One region of the Devosia oryziradicis genome, then DNA from elsewhere that is predicted to be linked to it. Evidence: predicted binding sites of a transcription regulator. Region 1 holds the regulator's gene; each other region holds the start of a gene.
What was found. Region 1 encodes PhoB, which activates phosphate uptake and scavenging genes when phosphate is short. Its sites were predicted from a motif close to TGTCATNNANCTGTCAT; they were not measured.
Positions count from the first base shown of each region.

Region 1 (3,558 bases):
CATTCCAGGGCAATTTGCGCCAACAGGTCCTGGCCCTGTTCCAGTTGCACATAGAGGGCGTCACTGTCGTCCTTGCTGAAGCCTCCCACGGCCATCGTCCAGGCCTTGAGCAGGGCGCGGTACTTGCTGAGATGGACTTCGGCTTCCTGGCTGGTCATGGCCTGATGTTGTTCCCGAATCGAGGTGGTGGCATCGAACTGGTGTCGATGCGCGGCAGATTAGGACATGCTCGATGTTGGAACCGTGACCCGGGTTGTCAGTGTTTTGTCAGCCTGGAGAAGGTAAATGAATTCCACCATGACACGCACATCGCTTGTTACAATGCTGGCCATTCTGGTGGCCCTGGCGCAGCCCGCATGGGCGCAGGGGAACGGCCATGGCCCGGGCGACGACAAAGGACCCGGTGGTGACAACCCGGGTCATGCCGACAATGATGGCAAGGGCCCCGGCGATAACAATGGCAAGGGGCCGGGCGACAACAACGGCAAAGGACCGGGCGACAACAACGGCAAAGGCCCCGGCGACAACAATGGCAAGGGTCCCGGCGACAACAATGGCAAGGGTCCCGGCGACAACAACGGCAATGGGCCTGGAAATGGCGGTGGCCAAGGGCCGGGGGGGACTCCAGGTTCCAGCGGCGGCGGCAAGGGCCAGGGGCCCGTTGCTCCGAGTGGTTCGGATGCCGCTGGCAACCAACCGGCATCCAATGCGCCGCAGGAACTGTCAGAGAACGATGCGCTGGCCGCAGTAGCGGCGGGGCGGGCCGTGGAGCTTTCGGCTATTCTGCCTGACCTGCGCGCGAGGACGGGGGGCGAAGTCATCAACGCCCAGTTGCAGCAGGTTGGGAGCTTCCTGCTCTACGCCGTGACGGTGCTAACACCCTCAGGCGAGGTGATCACGGAACATTACTATGCGCGCACGGGCGCGCATGTGGGCCGATAGGTCTATTTGACCGCCACCGGCTGGTTGGCGGCGAAGCGCTCGTCAAATGCATAACCGGCGCCGCGAACCGTGCGGATGGGATCGGTATCCCGCCCGCGATTGATCGCCCGACGGAGCCGGCCGATATGGACGTCCACGGTGCGTTCGTCGACATAAACGTCGTTGCCCCAGACGCCATCGAGCAACTGCTCACGCGAGTAGACCCGACCCGGGTGACGCATGAGATATTCGAGAAGGCGGTATTCAGTCGGCCCCAGATGCACGTCCCTGGTCGCGCGCCGGACACGATGGGTGGTGCGGTCCAGTTCGAGGTCGCCGACCTTGAGGGCCGCCGTGACCAGGTTGGGATTGGCGCGACGCAACAGGGCATGGATGCGGGCTGTCAACTCGGGCACCGAGAAGGGTTTGACGACATAATCGTCTGCCCCGGTGGCAAGGCCCCGGACCCGTTCTTCTTCCTCGCCGCGCGCAGTGAGCATGATGATCGGGATCCGGGCGGTTTCCTCACGCGCACGCCAGCGGCGGCACAGTTCGATGCCCGATATTTCCGGCAGCATCCAGTCGAGCAGGATCAGGTCGGGCAGCTTTTCCTGCAGCGCCCGCTGTGCCTCTTCGCCCGTTTCCGCGGTGACGACGCGGAAGCCCTCCGACTCGAGGTTGTAGCGCAACAGGATGGCGATATCGCCTTCGTCTTCAACGACGAGAATGGTGGCGGGCATGGGTGGCTCCCGTCTGGGCGGCCTTTGTTGCCGCCGGGTTTAGAGACCTCATGGTGAGCTTGTCGAACCACGAGGTCGAGCGAGTGCAGGCTTGAGTGCCACGACCTCGTCCTTCGACAGGCTCAGGATGAGGTCTACTGAGAGCGCCGAGTAAGGAAAGATCCTCACCCGGCGCCGGGCGCCGACCCTCGGGTCAAGCCCGAGGGCAAGCCTTCGAGACGTTACGCCTTGATTTGCGTCCGCTGCAGTTGCTGCACGTCCGATGTCAGCTGCTTGCCGGTCTGGAGGTAGTAAGCCCGCTCGGCAATGTTGGTGGCGTGGTCGCCGATGCGCTCCAGGCTCTTGGCGCAGAACAGCAGATGCGTGCACGGGGTGATGTTGCGCGGATCTTCCATCATGTAGGTGAGGAGTTCGCGGAACAGCGAGGTGTGCATGGCATCGACCTCGTCATCGCGGTTGCAGACGTCGATGGCGGCGGCGGAATCGCGGCTGGCGTAGGCGTCGAGCGCGCCCTTGATCTGGCGCAGGACCAGGGCCGTCATGTTCTTGACGCCGTTATAGAACGTCGGCTGCAGGCTGAGGCCCTCGAGCTTGAGCGAGCGACGGGCCAGTTGCTTGGCCATATCGCCGACCCGTTCGAGATCGGAGGCGACGTGGATGGCGGTGACGATCGACCGCAGGTCGCTGGCCATGGGCTGGCGGCGTGCGATCATGGAAACCGCCATGTCGTCGATCCTACGCTGCATTTCGTCGATGCGCTGGTCGGCGATGATGGTGAGGTCGGCCAGCTCGCGGTCGAGCTTGAGCAGGGCCTTGGTGCCGTTTTCAATGGCGACTTCGACCTGGCCACCCATCTCGGCGATGGTCTGGGCGAGGGCAACGAGTTCGTCATTGTAGGACGAGACGATGTGGTCTTTGCCGATATTGGCCATGTTTTGCTCCTCCGGTCCCGTCAGCCGATACGGCCCATTATGTAGTCCTGGGTCTGCTTGTTGACCGGATTGGTGAAGATATCTTCGGTCACGCCTTCTTCGATCAGGTTGCCCAGGTGAAAGAAGGCCGTGCGCTGCGAAACGCGAGCGGCCTGCTGCATCGAGTGGGTGACGATGACGATGGTGTAGTTTTCACGCAGTTCGTCAATCAGCTCTTCGATGATGGCGGTGGCGATCGGGTCGAGGGCCGAGCAGGGCTCGTCCATCAGGATGACCTCAGGCCCCACGGCAATGGCGCGGGCAATGCACAGGCGCTGTTGCTGGCCGCCGGAGAGGCCGGTGCCGGGTTCGTTGAGGCGATCCTTGACCTCTTCGAACAGGCCGGCCTTGCGCAGCGAGGATACCACGATCTCGTCCATGTCGGTCTTAGACTTGGCGAGGCCATGAATCTTGGGTCCATAGGCGACGTTGTCATAGATCGACTTGGGGAAGGGATTGGGCTTCTGGAACACCATGCCGATGCGGGCCCGCAGTTCGACCACGTCGAGGCTGGGGTCGTAGATGTCCTCGCCATCGAGCTTGATCGTGCCGCCCACCTTGGCGCCTTCGATCGTGTCGTTCATGCGGTTGATGCAGCGCAGGAAGGTCGACTTGCCACAGCCCGACGGTCCGATGAAGGAGGTCACGGCGCGGTCGGGAATGTCGATGGAAATGCCGTGCAGGGCCTGCTTGGCACCATAGTGAACCGTCACGTCGCGAGCGGTCAGGCGGATGGGTCGCTCGAGGGCGTCCGTGGGGTTCATGGCTGAATTCACCGATTGTTGGGTCATCTTAACCTTGCCGGCCAGCATATCCATTTGAGACATCCTTGTATCCAGACGTTGCGATCAGGCGCGCTTTTCGAGGCGCGAGCGCAGGTAAATGGCGACGCCGTTGAGGCAGATCATGACCAGGAGAAGCACCAT
Region 1 is NZ_CP068047.1:1,599,459-1,603,016, forward strand. Features, by position in the region: gene JI749_RS08035 (hypothetical protein) at 1-158, opposite strand, end outside; gene JI749_RS08040 (PepSY domain-containing protein) at 286-942, shown strand; gene phoB (phosphate regulon transcriptional regulator PhoB) at 945-1,661, opposite strand; gene phoU (phosphate signaling complex protein PhoU) at 1,883-2,593, opposite strand; gene pstB (phosphate ABC transporter ATP-binding protein PstB) at 2,614-3,396, opposite strand; gene pstA (phosphate ABC transporter permease PstA) at 3,481-3,558, opposite strand, start outside.

Region 2 (3,558 bases), 1.4 Mb from region 1:
GCCATGGAATGGCTCCTCCGGAAAAGTCGGGCGTATAAAACAGAGCCACCCCCTCCCTGCCAAGGGGAATTGTATGATTATTTTAGCGCGGCTGGAGGGAGGCTACCGCACCAATATCGCCCGGAAGTCATTGACGTTGGTGCCGGTGGGTCCGGTTACCAGCAGGTCGCCGACCGCGTTGAAGGCGCCCCAGGCATCATTGCCGGCCAGGGCAGCCAGCGGGTCGATGCCGGCCTTGCGCATCCGCGTTGCCGTGGTGCCGTCGGCAAAGGCACCGGCATTGTCCTGCGAGCCATCGATGCCGTCAGTATCGGCAGCGAGCGCGGAGATATGGTCGACCCCGTCAATGGCGATGGCCAGGGCCAGCAGGAATTCGGCATTGCGGCCGCCACGGCCACCCGTGCCCCGCAGGGTGACGGTGGTCTCGCCACCCGACAGCAGCACGACGGACTTCTTGAACGGTCGGTTGCGCTGGGCAATCTCGCGCGCCATGGCCGCATGGACCAGCGCCACGTCGCGCGACTCGCCTTCGATTGAATCGGAGAGGATTGCGGCTTCGACGCCCTGCCGGCGCGCCAGCTCGGCCGCGGCCTCGAGCGACAGGGCGGCCGAGGCGATGGTGCGCACGCTGTTGCGGGCGAAGACCGGATTGCCGGGCTCGGGCGCCAGATTGTCGTCACCGGCCAGCAGCGCCTGGGCATGGGGCGGCAGGTCCAGTCGATAGAGGCTCGCATATTTACGCGCCAGCGCACGCGAGCCGGAGAGGGGAATGGTGGGGCCCGACGCAACCAGGGCCGGATCGTCGCCCGGAACGTCGGACACGACCAGCGTTGCCACGCGGGCCGGCGCGCAATGGGCCGCCAGCCGGCCGCCCTTGATGGTCGAAAACTGATTGCGGATCAGGTTCATAACCGAGATCGGCGCGCCGGAGGCCAGGAGTGCGCGGTTGATGGCCTGTTCGTCATCGAGCGTCAGACCCGGCGCTGGCGCCGGCAGCAGCGCCGAGCCGCCGCCCGAAATCAGCGCGACCACGAGGTCATTGGGGCCCAGGCCCGACACGGTTTCCAATATCCGCCGCGCCGCGAGGTAGCCGGCCTCGTCCGGTACGGGATGGGCCGCCTCGACGATCTCGATGCGCTCGCAGGCCTCGGCATAGCCATAGCGTGTCACCACCAGGCCCTTCAGCGGACCGGGCCAGGCCTGCTCGAAGGCGCGCGCCATCTGCGCCGAAGCCTTGCCGGCGCCAATGACGACGGTACGCCCCGTGGGCGGATCGGGCAGGTGGCGACGCACGGCCAGCGCCGGCTGGGCCTGGGCCACGGCCTGGCGAAACATCTGTTCGAGCAGTGCGCGATCCAACAATCTCTCCCGGCTTGCGATTCGCTGCGGGCAAGGGTAGCCACCAATGGGCCTGCTGGACAGTTGTCAAACAGCCGACACAGACTGCGCTTAGCGGCTGAGGCCAGGAGCTCCGATGACCGAACGATTCGCGATCTATTTTGCCCCCGCCGCCACCAGCAACCTCTGGGAGCGGGCTGCGACCTGGCTTGGCCGCGACGCCGCCGATGGCGACCTGTTCGATGGCCCCGTGGCCGGCATCGACCGAGACCGCCTGCTCAACCTCACCCAGTCGGCGAATCGCTACGGGTTTCACGCCACGCTCAAGGCGCCCATGGCCCTGGCCGAGGACAGCGACGAAGCCCTGTTGCGCGCGGCGCTCACCAATTTCGCCGCCCGCCACCGTCCCATCGCGCTGGGTCGGCTCAAGCTCGCGTCGCTGCACGGCTTTCTTGCGCTTGTGCTCGATGGCGACAACGAAGCACTTCAGGATTTCGCCGCCCATGTGGTGGAGGATTTCGATCCCTTCCGCGCACCGATGACGGTCAAGGACCGCGCCGCCCGGGCCAGGGGCCTTAGCGAACGCCAGCTCGAGCTGCTCGATGCCTATGGCTATCCCTATGTGTTCGAAGAGTTCCGCTTCCACATGACCCTGACCGATCGTCTGAGCGACGACGATGCGGCGGAGATCGCGGCGGCCGCGGCAACCTGGTTCGGCCCGGCGCTCGAAGAGCCGGTGGTGCTCGACCGGCTTTCGCTGTTTGTCGAGACCGAAGCGGGCAAGCCGTTCCGCCGCGCCGGCGATTTCAAGCTGGAAGGCGTTATCTGATGGGCGCGGCGGCCTTCCGCAATGCCCGGATCGTGCTCGCCGATGAGATCGTCGATGGCAGCGTGGCGGTGGATGGCGATCGGATTGCCGGCCTGGACCGGGGTATCAGCCAGGTCGGCGAAGATTTCGAGGGCGACTACCTGATCCCGGGCCTGGTCGAGCTCCACACCGATCATCTGGAAAACCACTACCGTCCGCGCCCGGGTGTGTTCTGGGATGCCATGGCTTCGCTGCATGCCCATGACGTGCAGATCGCGGGCTCGGGCATCACCACCGTGTTCGACGCCGTGCGCATCGGGTCCGATCGGGATATGCCGCAGATGCGCGAGCATGCCGGCATGCTGATCGATGCGATCAGGGCGGCGCGGCAACAGGGTTGGCTGCGGGCCGAGCACCTGGTCCACCTGCGCTGCGAATTGCCCAGTGCCGACGTGATCGACCATTACGAGAGCTTTGTCGAGTTTCCCGAAACGCGCCTCATCTCGCTGATGGACCATACGCCGGGGCAGCGCCAGTTCACCTCGCTCGAAACCTACAAGCTGTTTTACAAGAAGCAGCTGGGGGTGACGCAGGAGGAGGTCGAGCGCTACCTTGCCGAGGCTCTGGCCCAGCATGAGCGTCACGCTGCGCCCAACCGCCGCCACCTGGTGCAACGGGCGCGGGCGCTGCACCTGGCCATGGCCAGCCATGACGATGCAACCCTGGCCCATGTCGAGCAGGCGGTGGAGGACGGCGTCGCCATTGCCGAATTCCCAACCACGCTGGAGGCCGCGGCGGCGGCCCATGATGCCGGGCTTGCCATTCTGATGGGCGCGCCAAATGTGGTGCGCGGCAAGTCGCATTCAGGCAATATCTCGGCAACCGATCTGGTGCGGGCAGGCCTGTTGGATATCCTGAGTTCAGACTATGTGCCGTTTGCGCCGTTGCAGGCGGCCTTCGCGCTGCCGCAGCGGGTGGACAATGTGGCGCTGCCCACGGCGCTCGCCACCGTCACCCGCAATCCGGCGCGCGCCGTCGGGCTCGATGACCGCGGCGAGATTGCCATCGGCAAACGTGCCGACCTGGTGCGGATCAAGCTGGTGGGCGGGCTGCCGGTCGTGCGCGGCGTCTGGCGCCAGGGCATCAGGGTCAGCTGAGCCATGGCCCGCCCGCTCGGATCGCTGGTCCTGGTTGTCGGCCCCTCGGGCGTGGGCAAGGACACGCTCATCTCCGGCGCGCGCCATGCTCTGGAAAACGACAAGCGCTTCGTCTTTGTCCGGCGTCTGGTGACCCGGCCGAGCGACGCCGAGATCGAGGATCATGACAGTCTCGATCGGGAAACGTTTCGGGACATGGAGGAGGCCGGGCGGTTTGCGCTGTCCTGGGACGCGCATAACCTGCGCTACGCCCTC
Region 2 is NZ_CP068047.1:233,836-237,393, forward strand. Features, by position in the region: gene JI749_RS01055 (Gfo/Idh/MocA family protein) at 1-5, opposite strand, end outside; gene JI749_RS01060 (glycerate kinase type-2 family protein) at 103-1,335, opposite strand; gene JI749_RS01065 (DUF1045 domain-containing protein) at 1,475-2,167, shown strand; gene JI749_RS01070 (alpha-D-ribose 1-methylphosphonate 5-triphosphate diphosphatase) at 2,167-3,303, shown strand; gene phnN (phosphonate metabolism protein/1,5-bisphosphokinase (PRPP-forming) PhnN) at 3,307-3,558, shown strand, end outside.
Region 2: the regulator PhoB is predicted to act here: its motif matches at 1,424-1,440, upstream of JI749_RS01065 (DUF1045 domain-containing protein).

Region 3 (3,558 bases), 400 kb from region 1:
ATATTGTCCTTGGGCATGGACTGCGCGCGCGCATTGGCCACCGCAAGGCGCAGGCGGGCGTTGAAGGCAGGGTCCGGCATGCCCAGCTTGGCGGCGACGGTGATTTCTCGCGCCAGCTTGGAAAAGACCTTGGAGCGCGCCGCGTCGGACTTGCCTTTGCGGTGCATGATGTTTTTGGCGTGTGAATGGCCGGCCATCGGTCACTCCCCTCGAATAAGAATGCTGGATTGTGGTGGCGCGTTATAGGCAAGCCGGGGCCACTTGTGAAGCGGGCTAGAACTCGGGCAATGCCTGCGCCAGCGTGCCGCCGATACGCACCGGCAGCACCTTGGCGGCGAGCCCGGTGCGCGGGTCGGTCTCGACCGCCACCCCGCATAAGGTCGCCTCGCCCTCGGCAGGCGTGAAGCGGCCGTTGGCAATGCCGGTCAGGAACCGGTTGAGCGGCTCCTCGGGATCGACCCCGATGATGGAATCGAAATCGCCGCACATGCCGGCATCGGCCATCAGCGCCGTGCCACCCTTGAGGATGCGCTGGTCCGAGGTGGGGATGTGAGTGTGGGTGCCGACCACCAGGCTCACCCGTCCATCCATGTAAAAGCCCATGCCCTGGATTTCCGAAGTCGCCTCGGTATGGAAATCGACAATGATGGCATCGGCCTGCTCGCCCAGCGGACAGGCAGCCACCGCCGCTTCCACGGCGCGGAATGGATCATCGACCGGGCCCATGAACACCCGCCCCAGGGCATTGATGACCAGCACGCGATGCCCGTTGCGGCCCTCGACGAACATGGCGCCGCGCCCGGGGGTTCCCTGGGGCATGTTGATCGGGCGGATCAGCGAATTTTCGCGCTCGATATAGCTCAGCGTGTCGCGCTGGTCGAAGGCGTGGTCGCCCAGTGTAACGATGTCGGCGCCGGCATCGCGCAGGCCATGGAAATGCGGCTCGGTCAGCCCGCGCCCATGGCTGGCATTCTCGCCATTGATGACCACGAAGTCGAACTTGTAGCGCTCGATGATACCAGGCAGACGTTCGGCCACGCCATCGCGGCCGGAGCGGCCCACCACATCGCCCAGAAACAGGAGCCTCATGCCGCAGCGCCGAAATGGCGGACACCGGCCTCGGTGACGATCATGTCGAGGGGCACGTCATGCGGCTCGCGCGGAATCCGGTCGAGCTCCTGCGCCGCAAAGGCCAGGCCAACCAGCCTGGGCTTCTTGCTCAGGCGCGCCAGCGTGCGATCGTAATAGCCGCCACCATAACCCAGGCGCGTGCCTCGGGCGTCAAAGCCCAGCAGCGGCATGAGGACGATATCCGGCTCCGCCCGCGGCGCCAGGTCGGAGGGCGCCAATGTGCCGAAGCCGGATTCATAGAGCGAGGCCCCGGGCTCCCAGACCCGCAGGTCAAGCGGCTGCTCCGGCCCCACCACCACCGGCAGCACGACCTTCTGGTTGCTGTCCATCAGCTTGACCAGAATGGGCTGGCAATCGAGTTCATCGCGAATGCGCCAATAGGCGGCTACCACGTCGCCCGCCTGCAGCGGGACGGCATTGAAGAAGTGCTGCGCCGCCGCAACCGCGGCATCGGCGCGCTCGCCGTGATCGAGCGAGGCGCGCGCCGCGCGAGCCCGGTTTCGCAGCGCTGCCTTGGCTTCTTCGATCAACGCGTCAACCATGGGCGTGCTGCAACCTGCTCAGTCAATAAGGTGCCACCCTGGCCGTGGGATATACGATCCCGGGAACCTACTCACGTAGGTGGGCGCCGTATGTCCGAGCCCACGGGCCCGGTCAGGGACAGCTCCCTTAAGGATCGATAAGGCCCCGGGGATATTGGTATCCATCACGCACCGGGCAGCGCGCTAGATATAGGCGCTTTGGCCGGTTGTGCAAAGGCCCTGCACCCGCCAACGAAGCGCTGTCGATGTGTCATCGCCCTGTCACGTGAGCGTCATCCGCCCTTTCTAGGCTGGAACAGTTCCAAAACGAACGTCCATCCTTGCTGTTGAAGGGGCAATCCCGATGAACGACCAGACGATCTTCAAGACATCGCAGCTGGAAGCGGCCGATGCCGCGCCGCGCAACCACACCGCCAATCCCACCATGGGCGAACTGATTTCCGCGCGCTTCTCGCGCCGCGGTTTCCTCCAGGGTTCGCTGGCCGTTTCGGCCATTGCCGCCACTGTGAGCCCCCTGGCGCTGCTGACCGCCCAGGATGCACGCGCCGAGGAGAGTGGTTCGGCTTTTTCGTTTACCGAAGTTGAAGCGGGCATCGACGAGGCCCACCACGTCGCCGAAGGCTATGATGCCGATATCCTGCTGCGCTGGGGCGATGCCATCTTTGCCGATGCGCCGGAATTCGACCCTACCGCACAGACCGCCGCGGCCCAGGCCCGTCAGTTCGGCTACAACAACGACTATGTCGGCTACATCCCGCTCGAAGGTTCATCCGAGCATGGCCTGCTGGTGGTCAACCACGAATACACCAACCCCCACCTGATGTTCCCGGGCCTGGTGACGCTGGTGGAAGGCGAGATGACGCTCAATCCGCTGACCAAGGAACAGGTCGATGTCGAGCTGATGGCCCATGGCGGCACCATTGTTGAGATCAGGAAGGTCGACGGCAAGTGGCAGGTGGTCAAGGACGGCCAGTACAACCGCCGCATCACCGCCGAGACTGAGATGCAGCTGACCGGCCCCGCCGCCGGCCACGATCGGCTCAAGACCAATGCCGATGCCACCGGGACCAAGGTGTTCGGCACGGTCAACAATTGCGCCGGTGGCGTCACGCCCTGGGGCACCTATGTGATGGCCGAGGAAAATATCCACGGCTACTTCGCCGGTGAACTGCCGGCCGACCATCCCGAAGCCGCCAATTACGACCGTCTCGGCATCCCGGAAGGGTCCTATGAATGGGCCAACTTCTATGATCGCTTCGATGTGTCCAAGGAGCCCAACGAGCCCAATCGCTTCGGCTACATCGTCGAAGTGGACGTGATGGACCCCAACTCGGTTCCCAAGAAGCGCACCGCCCTTGGCCGCTTCAAGCATGAAGGCGCCGAATCCATCGTCAACAAGGACGGTCGGGTGGTGTTCTATCTGGGAGACGATGAGCGCTTCGACTATGTCTACAAGTTCGTGACCGCGGGCAAGTTCAACCCCGACGACCGCGCCGCCAACATGGACCTGCTCGACCAGGGTACGCTCCATGTCGCCAAATTCGCCGACGACGGTACTATCCAGTGGTTGCCGCTGGTGCATGGCGAAGGTACGCTGACAGCCGAAAACGGCTTTGCGAGCCAGGCAGACGTGATCATCGAGACCCGCCGTGCCGCCGACCTTCTCGGCGCCACCAAGATGGACCGCCCCGAAGACATCCAGCCCAACGGCGTCAACGGCAAGGTCTATGTGATGCTGACCAACAATACCCGCCGCGAGCCGGGCCAGGAAGACGCGGCCAACCCCCGCGCCGAAAACGCCTTTGGCCACATCATCGAAATCACCGAAGCCGACGGCGACTTTGCCGCCGCCGATGGCACCTGGGAAATCCTGCTCAAATGCGGC
Region 3 is NZ_CP068047.1:1,197,249-1,200,806, reverse strand. Features, by position in the region: gene JI749_RS06040 (YebC/PmpR family DNA-binding transcriptional regulator) at 1-197, opposite strand, end outside; gene JI749_RS06035 (TIGR00282 family metallophosphoesterase) at 274-1,089, opposite strand; gene JI749_RS06030 (5-formyltetrahydrofolate cyclo-ligase) at 1,086-1,673, opposite strand; RNA gene ssrS (6S RNA) at 1,700-1,858, opposite strand; gene JI749_RS06020 (PhoX family protein) at 2,017-3,558, shown strand, end outside.
Region 3: the regulator PhoB is predicted to act here: its motif matches at 1,922-1,938, upstream of JI749_RS06020 (PhoX family protein).

Region 4 (3,558 bases), 1.3 Mb from region 1:
ACGATGGTCCAGAAGCGCTTGAACGGGCCGGCGCCATCGATGGCGGCCGCTTCGATCAGCGAATGGGGAACCGACTGCAGGCCAGCCACGAAGAACAGGAAATTGTACGATATCTGCTTCCAGCTGGCTGCGATGATCACCAGGATCATGGCGTCGACGCCGTCCACCCGGTGGTTCCAGCTGATGCCCAGCCCGCGCAGCAGATAGGGCGCAATCCCGATATTGGGGTTGAACATGAACCACCACAGGATGCCCACGACCACGGGAGCGACTGCATAGGGCCAGACCAGGAGCGTGGTATAAAGGCGATTGGTGCGCAGCACCCGGTTCACCGCCACCGCGAGAATGAGCGACAGGGACATCGACAGCGCCGTGACGCTGACGGCAAAGATGGCCGTCTTGCCGACTGAGCTCAGGTAGAGCGGATCGATAAACAGCCGGCGGTAATTTTCGAACCAGACGAAGGTGGTGCGGAACCCGAAGGGATCCTCGCGCTCGAAGGATGATTTCACCGCCTGCAGCGCGGGCCAGATGAAAAACAGCAGCGTGACGGCAAGCTGCGGCAGCAGCAGGAAATAGGGTAGGATCTTGTTGGGAAAAACAGTCCGCTTGGCCTGCATGCTCCGCCTCGTTCTTGCCAGCGCTCGAGCGCAATGATGCTGTTGCTCCACCCGCTTGCGGGTGGAGCACGCTTCAGATCAGGCGGTTACTGGTTGGCAGCTTCGAAGTCGCGCAGGATCTGGTTGCCGCGCTCAACGGCAGCGTCCAGGGCCTCCTGGGCGGTCTTGGACCCGGCCAGAAGCGCCTCGAACTCCTCATCGACGATGGCGCGGACCTGGGTCAGGTTGCCGAACCGCACGCCCTTGGAGTTTGCCGTCGGCGTTCCGCGGGTGATCTGCTGGATCGCGATGTCCGAGCCCGGATTCTGGGCGTAGTAATCCTGCTGCTGTCCCAGCTCGTAGGCCGCGTTGGTGATCGGCAGGTAGCCAGTGAACTGGTGCCATTCGGCCTGCACTTCGGGCTGGCTGAGATAGGTGAAGAACTTGGCCACGCCACGATAGACCTCGGGGTCCTTCCCGTTCAGCGTCCACAAGGTGGCGCCGCCGATGATCGAGTTCTTGGGCTCGTCGATGACGTCGTCGTAATAGGGCAAGGGTGCGAAGCCGACTTCGAAGTCCTTGGCATTGTTGATGACGCCAGCGCGGCCTGCCGAGGAATTCATGAAGATCGCGCATTCCTGGGCGTAGAATTTGGGGCCGGCATCCGCGCCGCCCGCGGGGCCGCCATACTGGAACAGGCCTTCATCGGACCATTTCTTGAGATTGTCCCAATGCCGGACCTGCAGTTCGTCGTTGAAGACGAATTCGGTGGCGAGGCCGCCAAAGCCGTTTTCGAGCGTACCGAACGGCTTGTCGTGCAAGGCCGACAGGTTTTCGGTCTGGATCCAGGTGATCCAGGCGCTGCTCAGGGCACAGGGTGCGGCGCCCGACTCCACGATCTGCCGACCCATGGTTTCGAGTTCGGCCCAGGTCTTGGGCGGCGTTTCCGGATCAAGGCCGGCTTTTTCGAACACGTCCTTGTTGTAGTACATGATGGGCGTGGAGGAATTGAACGGCATGGAGAGGATGTTGCCGTCGGTGTCGGAGTAGTAGCCCGTGACCGGGGCCAGGAAGCCGCTGGGATCCCAGGGCTCGCCATTGTCCTGCATGAGCTGGTAGACCGGGTAGACCGCGCCCTTGGCCGACATCATGGTGCCGGTGCCCACTTCGAACACCTGCACGATGGCCGGCTGCTCATTGGCACGGAATGCAGCAATCGCCGCCGTCAGGGTTTCGGCATAGCTGCCCTTGTAGGTCGGCACGACCTTGAACTCATCCTGGCTCTCGTTGAAGCCGGTCGCGATTTCCTCGAGCTTCTTGCCGAGCTCGGCGTCCATGGCGTGCCACCAGGCAATCTCGGTCTGCGCGAAAGCGGGCGCGCTGGCCGCCAGCGCAGCCAAACCAACTGACAGGCAAAGTGCTTTCTTGAACATGCTTACTCCCTTCATATTGACCCGTTAGAACCGGTCCTCTTCCCGACTGAAACGCTATCAGCCGGGGGCGCATTTGCAACCTATTTTGTTCATATGAAAATCAGATGACAACGAGAGCCGGGATGGGATGCCGCAAGGTGGCGTTTTCCGCCGGTTTGCCGGCGAAATGACGCCCTTCCCGGCGTAATATGACATTCATATGAACATCATGATTCCCGCACGATGGCCGCCAACCCAATGGCTGAATGGCACTGGGTAATGGGATGAATGAGTGGAAGGCGAATGGATGAGGCTCGTGGAGGGGTGGGCCTCACCTGCTCGGTCGTGAGGGCCTCAGGCGATTTCGACGAGGCGCCCCCATGCGGGATTCCACAGCTTTTCGTCGGCAATGCGGACCACGATGCGGTTGAGCTTGCGCTCCAGGCGCAGTCTTTCGGCCTCCAGCAGCGCCTGGCGGACCGGGACCGGCAGCCCCGCAATCTCGTCCACCGAGGATACGTCGGCAACGCTGCGGCCGAAGATCTGCTTCACCTCGACGACCACGGCGTCCAACGGCGTCCGCGCGCCAGTTTGCAGTCGTTCGTAGGTCATGTGTTTCCCCGCCAATCGGCAGGGAAATTGGTCAACTTAAGTAAAGTTGCAATCGTGCCGATCACATTTGCCGAGCCGGCGTATTTCCGGTGTTTGAACAGCTCACGCCGCCAGGTGGCGCGGGTCTTCCGAGCGCTCCTTGAGCACGAACACATCCACGATATGGTCGAGTTCGCTTGCCTGCGACTCGGTTTGCTCGATCGCCGCATTGCTTTGCTCGACGAGCGCCGCATTGTGCTGGGTCATCTCATCAAGGGTTCGCACGGCAACGTTGACCTCATCGATGGAGGTAGCCTGATGCTGGCTCTGGTGGGCGATTTCCTCCATGAGCTCGTTGCTGGCGCGCGCCGCGCTGAGCATCATCCCCAGCTTTGCCGCCGCCTCGGCCACGAGGCGCGACCCGCCACTGACCTCGGTCCCCGACTGTTCGATCAAGGTCTTGACCTCCGCCGACGCTTCGGCGGCCGACTGGGCCAGCCGCCGCACTTCCACCGCGACCACGGCAAAGCCCTTGCCCGCTTCGCCCGCCCGCGCCGCTTCCACCGAGGCATTGAGCGCCAGGAGGTTGGTCTGGAAGGCGATGTCGTCGATAAGGCCGATGATGCTCGATATCTTGCCGGAGGAGTGGGTTATGCGCTCCATGGCCTGGTTGGCCTGGGCCATGACGACCGCCCCTTCATCGGCCGTGGTCGCGACACTGCTGGCGGCCGCACTGGCCTCCTGGGCGCGCTTGGCATTGGCCTGCACAGTGGTGGCCAACTGCTCGATCGTGGCCGAGGTTTCTTCGATGGTCGCGGCTTGGCGTGTCGTGCGCTGGCTGAGGTCGTTGGCGCCCGACAACAGTTCCCCTGTCGCCGCCTTGAGCGACTGCGAAGTCTGGCGAAGCTGGCCGACGATCTCGGCCAGCCGTTCTGCCACGGCATTGGTATCGGTCT
Region 4 is NZ_CP068047.1:290,445-294,002, forward strand. Features, by position in the region: gene ugpA (sn-glycerol-3-phosphate ABC transporter permease UgpA) at 1-620, opposite strand, end outside; gene ugpB (sn-glycerol-3-phosphate ABC transporter substrate-binding protein UgpB) at 707-2,032, opposite strand; gene JI749_RS01370 (hypothetical protein) at 2,366-2,623, opposite strand; gene JI749_RS01375 (methyl-accepting chemotaxis protein) at 2,726-3,558, opposite strand, start outside.
Region 4: the regulator PhoB is predicted to act here: its motif matches at 2,126-2,142, upstream of ugpB (sn-glycerol-3-phosphate ABC transporter substrate-binding protein UgpB).